Regions from separate parts of the Rhodococcus sp. MEB064 genome, predicted to be linked through region 3. Evidence: riboswitches for the same ligand, from Rfam matches in the RefSeq annotation. Region 3 holds a riboswitch; each other region holds the start of a gene.
What was found. A riboswitch is a leader RNA that binds a small molecule or an ion and turns the genes downstream of it on or off. The one in region 3 is predicted to bind thiamine pyrophosphate.
Positions count from the first base shown of each region.

Region 1 (3,269 bases), on a different contig from region 3:
GCCCTCTTCATCATCTCCTCGGTCGGATCGGGACTGGCGTTCAGCGTCCCCGACCTCATGCTGTGGCGCGTTCTCGGCGGACTCGGCATCGGCATCGCGTCGGTGATCGCTCCGGCGTACATCGCGGAGATCTCCCCGGCACGCATGCGAGGCAGCCTCGCATCGCTTCAGCAGCTGGCGATCACCATCGGTATCTTCGCGGCTCTGCTGTCCGACGCCGTGTTGGCGGACCGCGCCGACGGAGCGTCGAACGATCTGTGGCTGGGCCTCGAGGCATGGCGGTGGATGTTCATCGTCGGTGTCATCCCCGCCGTCGTGTACGGCGTTCTCGCCCTGCTCATTCCGGAATCTCCCCGGTACCTCGTCGGAAAGCATCTGGACGAGGAAGCTGCCGAGATCCTCGCCAACATCACCGGTGAGAAGCACCCGAACGAACGTATCCACGAGATCCGTCTGACCCTGCGCAAGGAGCAGAAGTCCTCGTTCGCCGACATCCGCGGGCCGCGGTTCGGTCTTCAGCCGCTGGTCTGGGTCGGCATCATCATGGCGGTGCTGCAGCAGTTCGTCGGCATCAACGCGATCTTCTACTACTCCACCACGCTGTGGAAGTCGGTCGGCTTCAGCGAGAGCCAGTCGTTCACGACCTCCGTCATCACGTCGATCATCAACGTGGCCATGACGTTCGTCGCCATCCTCTTCGTCGATCGGGTCGGTCGACGCAACCTGTTGATGGCCGGTTCCATCGGTATGTTCGTCGGCCTGCTCATGGCTGCCGTCGCGTTCTCCCAGCAGATCGGAAGCGGCGACGACGTCTCGCTTCCCGACCCCTGGGGCGTGGTCGCCCTGATCGGAGCGAACCTGTTCGTCATCTTCTTCGCGTCGACCTGGGGCCCGATCATGTGGGTCCTGCTCGGCGAGATGTTCCCGAACCGGATGCGCGCCATGGCACTCGGTATCGGTACGGCCGCCAACTGGGTGGCCAACTTCGTGATCTCCCTGACCTTCCCGTCCCTGACCGAGATGGTGGGACTGTCCATCGTCTACGGCGGGTTCGCGGCTTTCGCCGCCGTCTCGTTCTTCTTCGTCAAGGCGAAGATCCCGGAGACGAAGGGCATGGAGCTCGAAGACATGAAGTAGTCCCTCCCGCTCACCACTACCGGCCTCCCTTTGCTTATCCGAGGGGAGGCCGGTGTTATGGTCGGCGAGTTCTGACACGGGGTGCTTCGCGTAGCGAGGCTGAGATGACACCCGAGAACCTGATGCAGGTAATTCTGACGAAGGGATGTCACGGCCATGACGCCGTACGACCATGCGGTCGACGCTGCCTCCACCGCGGATGCAGCCGACCACGCACGCTTCACCGACCACCTCTGGGACCGCACCGCCGGGCTCCGCGCCCGCATCGACGACCTGGAGTTCCTGACCCGACTCGGTGACGGCACGCTGCCGGTTGCCTCGTTCCGGACGTACATCGAGCAGGACGGCCTGTACCTCGAGGGGTACGCCAAGGCGTTGGCCATCCTGTCCTCCCGCGCGGTGGACCCCGAGGCGGGCGCTTTCTGGGCGACGTCCGCGGCGACCGCGGCGGTCGTCGAGAAGTCGCTGCACACCAGCCTTCTTGCCGACGACGCCCTGGGCGGCGCCTCGGACGTTCCCGTCGAGCACAGTCAGGCCTGCCTGGGATACGTCTCGTTCCTGACGGCCACCGCCGCGACGGACACGTACGCCGTCGGCGCGGCGGCCGCGCTGCCGTGCTTCTGGATCTACGCCGAGGTGGGCCGCGGACTGGCGGCATCGGCGCGCGCCGTACTCGATGCCGATCCCGGTCATCCCTACGCCCGGTGGGTGACTACCTACGACGCCGAGGACTTCCAGACGTCCGCCGCCCGCGCCCGCGAACTCGTCGACGAGGCAGCAGCGGTCGCCGGGGATGCGGAACGACAGCGGATGACCACGGCGTTCACGATCGCGATGCGCTACGAACTGCTGTTCTGGGACACGGCCCTGAACACGACACCCTGGCCCGCCGCGTGAGGCGCCTCGCGGCTCTCGTCGCCGCCGTCGTCGCCGCCGGGTCGCTCACCGCGTGCGCGTCCTCGGGCGCGTCGGATGCGAACACCATTCGCTTCGCGCTCGACTGGACCCCCAACACCAACCACACGGGCCTGTTCGTCGCCGAGCAGGAGGGGTACTTCGCCGACGCGGGCCTGAACGTGGAGATCCTGCCGTACAACTCGACGTCGCCGGACACGCTGATCGACTCGGGCAACGCAGAATTCGGGATCAGCTTCCAGAGCTCCGCGACGTACGCTCGCGCCGCCGGGGCGAAGGTCACCTCCGTCATGGCGCCGTTGCAGCACTGGGCCACCGGGATCGGAGTCCGCGCCGACCGGCCCGACATCGGCAGCCCGCGGAACCTGGACGGTCGGACCTACGCCGGATTCGGCGACGCCGGCGAGAGCGCCTCGCTCGAGCAGGTCATCCGGAACGACGGTGGCACCGGAAAATTCGAGACGGTCGTGCTCGGAACGTCCGCCTACGAGGCCGTCTACTCCGGCACCGCCGACTTCACCGTGTCCTACTTCGCGTGGGAGGGTCTCGAAGCAGAACACGCCGGCACCCCCATGAAGTACTTCGACTACACCGACTACGGATTCCCCGACTCCTACGCCATCGTCGTCGACGGCGGTGACGACTGGATGGCCGAGCACCCCGACGAGGCACGGAAGTTCGTGCAGGCCCTGCAGAAGGGCTACCAGAAAGCTGCCGACGATCCCGATGCCGGCGCACGCGATCTGATCGCGGCGAATCCGGGAGCGTTCACCGACGAGGACCTGGTGTACGAGAGCCAGAAGATGTTGGCGGACAAGTACATGCTGGACGAGAACGGGCGCGTCGGAACCCAGACGCTCGAGCGCTGGACGGGTTACTCCAAGTTTCTCTTCGACGCCGGAGTCCTGGCGGGCCCGGACGGGTCGCCCGTGACCAGCGAACCGGACTGGTCGACGTATTTCACGAACGAGTATCTCGATCAGGGCTGACCGAGCGGCCATGACGTCCGAGCGATTCCGGCGGTTCGGTCCGGCGCTGCTGCTCGCGGGCGGACTCGTCGCGTTCTGGCAGGTGTACGTCGTCGTGAGCGGCATCTCCCCGCGGGTCCTGCCGTCACCGTCGCGCGTGGTGTCGCAAGGCTGGGCGAACCGCGACGTCATCGCCGGTCATGCCGCGTCGACGATCCAGGTCACGCTTCTGGGTTTCGCCGTGTCGCT
Region 1 covers NZ_JXQS01000036.1:73,460-76,728, forward strand. Annotated here, with positions in the region: gene RU01_RS16000 (sugar porter family MFS transporter) at 1-1,137, shown strand, start outside; TPP riboswitch at 1,205-1,300, shown strand; gene RU01_RS16005 (TenA family protein) at 1,294-2,034, shown strand; gene RU01_RS16010 (ABC transporter substrate-binding protein) at 2,031-3,041, shown strand; gene RU01_RS16015 (ABC transporter permease) at 3,052-3,269, shown strand, end outside.
Region 1: linked by a shared signal. The riboswitch ahead of RU01_RS16005 (TenA family protein) and the one ahead of RU01_RS06655 (3-oxoacyl-ACP reductase) in region 3 are both predicted to bind thiamine pyrophosphate.

Region 2 (3,269 bases), on a different contig from region 3:
CTCGAACACATGCCTACCTGCGTTGCCGTTCACGGCCGGGCGGACGAATCGAGAAGACGAATAGGGTGGAGCGATGCGGACGGTGAACCATGCGCGGTGACGGCGACGGCTGGGTCTTCAGCAGCGACGGGAGCCGGCACTGGGGTCGGCACGGTGCGGCGGGTCTGCTGCTGCGCGCGCCGAGCGGATCCGGCGAGTCGTCGGTGCTGTTGCAGCATCGCGCGGCATGGAGCCATCAGGGCGGAACGTGGGCTCTACCGGGGGGCGCGCGGGATTCTCACGAGAGCGCCGAGCACGCCGCCGTGCGCGAGGCGGGCGAGGAAGCCGGCATCACCGACGACCTGCTGACCGTCCGCGCAGAACACGTCACCGCCGTCGAGGACTCCGGGTGGTCGTACACCACCGTCGTCGCCGATACGGACCACGAACTGGACACCGTGCCCAACGGGGAGAGCACCGAGCTGCGCTGGGTGGCCGAGAAGGACGTCGAGAGCCTGCCGCTGCATCCCGCGTTCGCCGTCAGCTGGCCGTCGCTGCGCACCGTCGCGGTCCGTGCCGTGCTGGCGCCGGACGCGTCGCTCGACCTGGGCGCGAGAACCGTTCGCCTCGACGTCGGACGCTTCGGCTGGGTCGTCGACGTCGTCGCCGCGGACGACGTGGAATCGGCCGTCGCCGCGGCGCAGCACCCGACGGAGCTGCACACCGTCGTCGTCACCGCCGACGACGCGGTCCGTGGGGCCGTCTCCGCCGACGTGACGGTCCTCGCCCCCGAGTCGCTCTGACCGACGCTCAGGGCAGGAGATCGAGCAGTGCCCTCGCGGCCGCTTCGGGATCACGTGCCTGCGTGATCGCGCGGACCACGGCGATGCGGGTGGCTCCCGCGTCGAGTGCGTGCTGCACCGTCGACATCTCCACCCCGCCGATCACGAACCACGGGCGAGTCGGATGCGAGTCGGCGACCTCGCGCACGACGTCGACGCCCGCCGCGGACCGACCGGGCTTGGTCGGAGTGGCCCAGACCGGGCCCGTCGCGAAGTAGTCGACGCCGTCCTCGATGTCGGCGAGAGTGGCCTGCGACCGGTTCTGCGTGGACCGGCCGATCACGACGTCCGGGCCGACGATGCGCCGCGCGTAGTGGACGGGCAGATCGTTCTGGCCGAGGTGCAGCACGTCCGCGCCCGACGCCAAGGCGATGTCGGCGCGGTCGTTCACGGCCATCAGCGCGCCGTGCCGTCGGCAGGCAGCGGAGATGACGGCGAGGGCGGCGAGCTCCTCCTTGGCCTCGAGGGCCCCGAACTTCTTCTCGCCCGCGGAACCCTTGTCTCGCAGCTGGACGATGTCGACTCCACCGGACAGTGCGGCATCGACGAACTTCGCCAGATCGCCGGTGTCCCGGCGCGCATCGGTGCAGAGGTACAGGCGGGCGGTCGCGAGCCGCTCGCGGGCAGTCATTCCCAAGGTGGTCACGAGCACGAACCTAGTACGTGGGCCGGTACGGGACGACACGCTCACCGGATAGAGTGGACGACGAACGAACACGGGAGTCCCGCTGGGGGCTGAGAGTGGGCCGCAGGCCCAGACCGTAAATACCTGACCCGGGTCATGCCGGCGGAGGAAGTGAGTTTCCGTGGAGCGATCCGTGACCGTCGTGGGCGGAGGAGTGATCGGGCTGTTCATCGCCCGGGCCGCCGCGACGGCGGGATGGTCGGTCACTCTGCACGACCCGGTGTTCGGCAACCGCACCGTCGGCGACGGAGCGGCGAGCTGGGTCGCCGGCGGCATGCTCGCGCCCCTGTCCGAGGGGTGGCCCGGTGAGCACGATCTTCTCTCGCTGGGAGCGGAGTCGTTGCGCAGGTGGCACGACATCGACCCGGGGCCGGGTGTGGTCACGTCCACCGGTTCGGTGACCGTCGCCTTCGACGCGGCCGACGCCGCCGACCTGCGTACCGCCGCCGACTGGGTGCGCGCGCAGGGGCACGACCTGACGATGCTCTCCCGCAGTGACGTCCGCGGACTGGAACCGGCCGTGTCGCCACGGGTGCGGGCCGGGGTGTCGGCTCCCGCCGAGATGGCCGTCGACAATCGTGCGGTGGTGGCCTTTCTCGAAGCCGAGATCCTGGCCGCGGGCGTCCGGGTGTCGCGAGAACCCGTCACCGATCTCGGGGCCGTGACGACCGAGCGGATCGTCGTGGCTGCCGGGTGGGCCGCCGCGTCGCTGGTGCCGGGACTTCCCGTCCGCCCGGTGAAGGGCGAGATCCTGCGGCTCCGCGCTCGTAGTGGGTCGGCCGCCGCGCCCACCCGGACGATTCGTGCGAGCGTCAACGGACGCGCCGTCTACCTCGTTCCCCGCGGAGACGGTCTGGTCGTCGGGGCTACCCAGTACGAGCACGGCAACGACACGGCGGTCACGGTCGGCGGTGTTCGCGATCTGCTCGCCGACGCGGAGGCGGTGTTCCCCGCCATCGGCGACTACGAACTGGCGGAAGCCGCGGCGGGACTGCGACCCGGCAGCCCGGACAACATCCCGATCATCGGCTCCGTCGACGACCGTGTGGTCGTCGCTGCCGGACACGGCCGCAACGGTGTCCTCCTCGCGCCCGTCACGGCCGACGCGGTGGTCGCAGAGCTGGACGGCGCGCCTCTCGCCGCGGCGCGATGCGCTCTGCCCCAACGATTCTCGATGACAGTAGGAGCACAGTCATGATTCCTGTCGGAGTCACCGTCAACGGTGCCGAGCACGTTCTGGATCCGGGAACGACGGTGCACACCATGCTGTCGAGCCTCGGTCTCCCCGACAAGGGAATCGCCGTCGCCGTCGACGGCGTGGTGTTCCCGCGCGCCCGGTGGGGTGAGGAAGTCGGACGCGGATGGACCGTGGACGTGCTCACGGCGGTGCAGGGTGGCTGAACAACAGGCGTCGGATGCCCTCGAGATCGCCGGCCGCTCCTTCGGATCCCGGCTGATCATGGGCACGGGCGGTGCCGCGAACCTGGCTGTCCTCGAAGAAGCGTTGGTGGCCTCCGGAACCGAACTGACGACGGTCGCCTTGCGCCGCGTCGACGCGGGCGGCGGCACCGGCGTGCTGGACCTGCTGACCCGGCTCGGCATCGCGCTCCTGCCCAACACTGCCGGGTGTCGCGGTAGCGCCGAGGCGGTTCTCACAGCCCGGTTGGCCCGAGAAGCGTTGGACACGAACTGGATCAAGTTGGAAGTCATCGCCGACGACCGGACACTGCTTCCCGACGCCATCGAGTTGGTGCGGGCAGCCG
Region 2 covers NZ_JXQS01000058.1:26,765-30,033, reverse strand. Annotated here, with positions in the region: gene RU01_RS18805 (NUDIX hydrolase) at 90-782, shown strand; gene thiE (thiamine phosphate synthase) at 790-1,452, opposite strand; TPP riboswitch at 1,528-1,634, shown strand; gene thiO (glycine oxidase ThiO) at 1,628-2,704, shown strand; gene thiS (sulfur carrier protein ThiS) at 2,701-2,907, shown strand; gene RU01_RS18785 (thiazole synthase) at 2,900-3,269, shown strand, end outside.
Region 2: linked by a shared signal. The riboswitch ahead of thiO (glycine oxidase ThiO) and the one ahead of RU01_RS06655 (3-oxoacyl-ACP reductase) in region 3 are both predicted to bind thiamine pyrophosphate.

Region 3 (3,269 bases):
GGAGGCACTGTCGATGCCCGAGGTCGCCGCGACCATTGCCGACGTTCGAGGTCGTGCGGTGTCGTTCCACGACGAGACCCTGGACGAGGCGTACGAGTCACGGTCTGTCTGGAACGCGCCGGATTGGCAGAACGATGCCTGGGTGTCGACGTACACGGCGATTGCCTCCGGCGAACTCAGCGCCGTGACCGACGACGTCGAGCGGGTGACAGGTCGGCGTGCGATGACGCTGCGAGAGGTTCTTCAGAACGGCTAGACCACCTATCCTGGGAGAGGTGTTCCTCCTCTTCGGCTTCGGCCTGAAACGCAGATCCCTCGGCGCGGGCCACACCCGCACCTGCCAGCGCTGCCACAACACCAGTCAGTGGGCTCGGATGCAGCAGTACAAGCAGTTCAGCGTCTTCTTCATCCCGCTCGCGCGCTGGAAGCGCACCGAGTTCGAGGAGTGTGGAATCTGCGGGGCGGCTGTGTACGCGTGATCTGTTGCCACACTGACGTTGTCGCCGGACCTCGTCAGTGACCCTGCGCGAACGTTGCCCTTGTAGACGTCTGCTCGATCGATGTCGCGCAAGTCGGCTCCGGTGGTCATCGTTCCCCTGGTTCTACGATGGCTCCGGCGCGGGTCACAAGCGTCAGATCGCACCCCAACGCGTCAGCGACGGCGTTGACCCCGTCGAGTTGAGGCGCGTCCTTGCCGCCCTCGATAGCTTGCACAGTCGAACGGCCGACTCCGGCCAGCAGAGCGAGCTCAGCTTGCGTCAGACCCAATTCGTGACGGCGTGTTGTGAAAGACCTGGCGAGATTGCTGACGTCGGTACGACGCGACTTTCGAGGAGGTGCCATGCGGGTTTCCAATGCTTGCCAGAGACAACTTAAGACCACGTTACCGCCGATGGCAACGATTGAACAGCCTTATGTCGTTTGCAGCAAGCTTAAGGATTGATGCGCGTAGAAGGCCAGTACGAATCCGGCTAAAGCATGCGTCAGCAGGCGTAGTTTGACCCGAGGTCCTCAGACAACCAGTCCCGCGCGGAACGCCATCAGCGCAGCCTCGACCCTGTTGGTGACCTGTAGCTTGTGATTGACCGCAGTCAGATGCGACTTGACCGTGGTCTCCGCCATGTAGAGCTGCCGTGCGATGTCGGCGTTCGTTGCCCCTGATGCCATGACCGACAACACTGTTCGTTCCTTGTCGGTCAGCGCCTCCAGCGTCACCGTTGGTCGTGGCGGCCGCGTAGTAGCCACGATCTTTCGGAGTGACTCTTCGGAGAACAGAGTGTTGCCGGCAGCGACGGCGCGGATCGACTGGTGGAACGTCTCGGGTGCCTCCGACTTGCTGAGGAAGCTGTGAGCGCCGGCCTCGATGGCCTGGACCACCAGATCGTCCACGTCCATCGCCGTCATCGCGACGACCTTCGGTGGGTGTGTCGATGCCATCAATGCTCGCGTGGCGTCGAGTCCGTCCACTCGGCGCATCTTCAGATCCATCAGGACGACGTCGGGCCGATGAGCGGCGACTGCGGCGGGTACCTCGTCACCGTCCGAGACCGATCCGACCACCACGATGTCCATGGTGGCGGCGAAGATGTCCGCGACGCCGCGACGAACGAATGCGTCGTCGTCCACGACGAGAACGGTGATGACCGCATCGGAGTCCATGATGGGTCGACCGTATCGGGTCGCGCCGACACGCCACAGCGGATAGGTGTTCTATGGAGTCGGACACGGGGTGCCGGACCGAACCGGCTGAGAACACACCCGTCGAACCTGACCAGGTCATGCTGGCGAAGGGATGTCGAGATGCGCACAGTGCCGCTGGCCGAACAGATCGTGCTCGTGACGGGCGGTGCTCGCGGACTGGGTGCTGCGATCACGCGTTCGTTCCTGCAGCAGGGTTCCCGCGTCGTGATCAACTACCACCGCAGTGCAGCCGCAGCCGAAGCTCTGGCATCCGAGTTCGGTCCTGACCGCGTTGTCGCGGTGCAGGCCGATGTCACGGACCGACACCAGGTCGACGCGCTGTTCGACAGGGCATGTGAACATTTCGGATCGACCGTCACCACCGTCGTCAACAACGCTCTGATCGACTTCTCGTTCAACGGCGACGACCGTGCCAAGGCCGACGAGATCGAGTGGTCGGCGTTCGACTCGCAGTTCCGTGGCAGCGTTGCCGGCGCTCTGCACACCACGCAGGCAGCTGTGCCCGGCATGCGGGAGGCGGGATTCGGGCGGATCATCACGATCGGCACCAACCTCGTGCAGAACCCCGTCGTTCCGTATCACGACTACACGGCGGCGAAGGCTGCCTTGTTGGCGCTGACGAGGACCTTCTCGGCGGACCTCGGACCTGACGGCATCACCGTCAACATGGTGTCCGGTGGTCTATTGCGGACCACGGACGCCAGCTCCGCGACCCCGCCTGCGGTGTTCGACATGATCGCCGAGAGCACCCCGCTGCGCCGAGTGACGACGCCGGCCGAATTTGCGGACGCCGTGCTGTTCTTCGCATCGCCGTGGTCGAGAGCGGTGACGGGGCAAAACCTGGTCGTCGACGGCGGACTGGTGAAGGACTGACGCGTCAGGAGTACCAGGGGAGCCAGGCCGTCACGATGAACTCTCCACCCGTGGCAGTCCAGCGCACCCACCCGCCGGCGTTGTGAGCTTGCTCCGCGAGACCGGCCAGTCCGGTTCGGGAACCCGGGCCTGGTTGCGCTGTCGTCGAGATGTGGTTGCGCACAGTCAGGCTGATGCCGTCGGTGTCCGCCCCACTCACCGTGATGTGGAGGGGGGAACTCGGGGCATGCTTCTGACTGTTGGTCAGAGCTTCCTGCACGATGCGATACGCGGTATGACTGGTCAGATCGCCGACCACACCGGGATGAATGTCCTGAACCAGCGTCACCCGACACCCGGCAGAACGCGCTGCGTCGACGAGGTCCCCGATTCCCGCGATGCTTCGCCGACCAGCATCCTCGCCGCCGGTATCGGACCCGCGGAGAACGCCGATGATGCGTTTGAGCTCGTCCAGGGACTCGTGAGCCGTGGACCGAATCAGTGCCGACGTGTTGGAGATCTTCTCCGGTCCGTCATTGCTCCCGACCTGTAAACCGCCCGCGAGCAACGATATTCGACTGAGCCCGGCGGCCAGGGTGTCGTGCATGTCGCGCGCGATGCGGGAGCGTTCCTGCTGTATCAGCATGTCCTCGTGCATGCGCTGCGACTGCGCGGTCGCCTGATCGCGGGACTGCACGGCCACCACGAGATCGGAC
Region 3 covers NZ_JXQS01000012.1:2,098-5,366, reverse strand. Annotated here, with positions in the region: gene RU01_RS06670 (SDR family oxidoreductase) at 1-256, shown strand, start outside; gene RU01_RS06665 (zinc-ribbon domain-containing protein) at 276-479, shown strand; gene RU01_RS22410 (helix-turn-helix domain-containing protein) at 586-843, opposite strand; gene RU01_RS06660 (response regulator) at 1,012-1,659, opposite strand; TPP riboswitch at 1,716-1,810, shown strand; gene RU01_RS06655 (3-oxoacyl-ACP reductase) at 1,810-2,574, shown strand; gene RU01_RS06650 (sensor histidine kinase) at 2,579-3,269, opposite strand, start outside.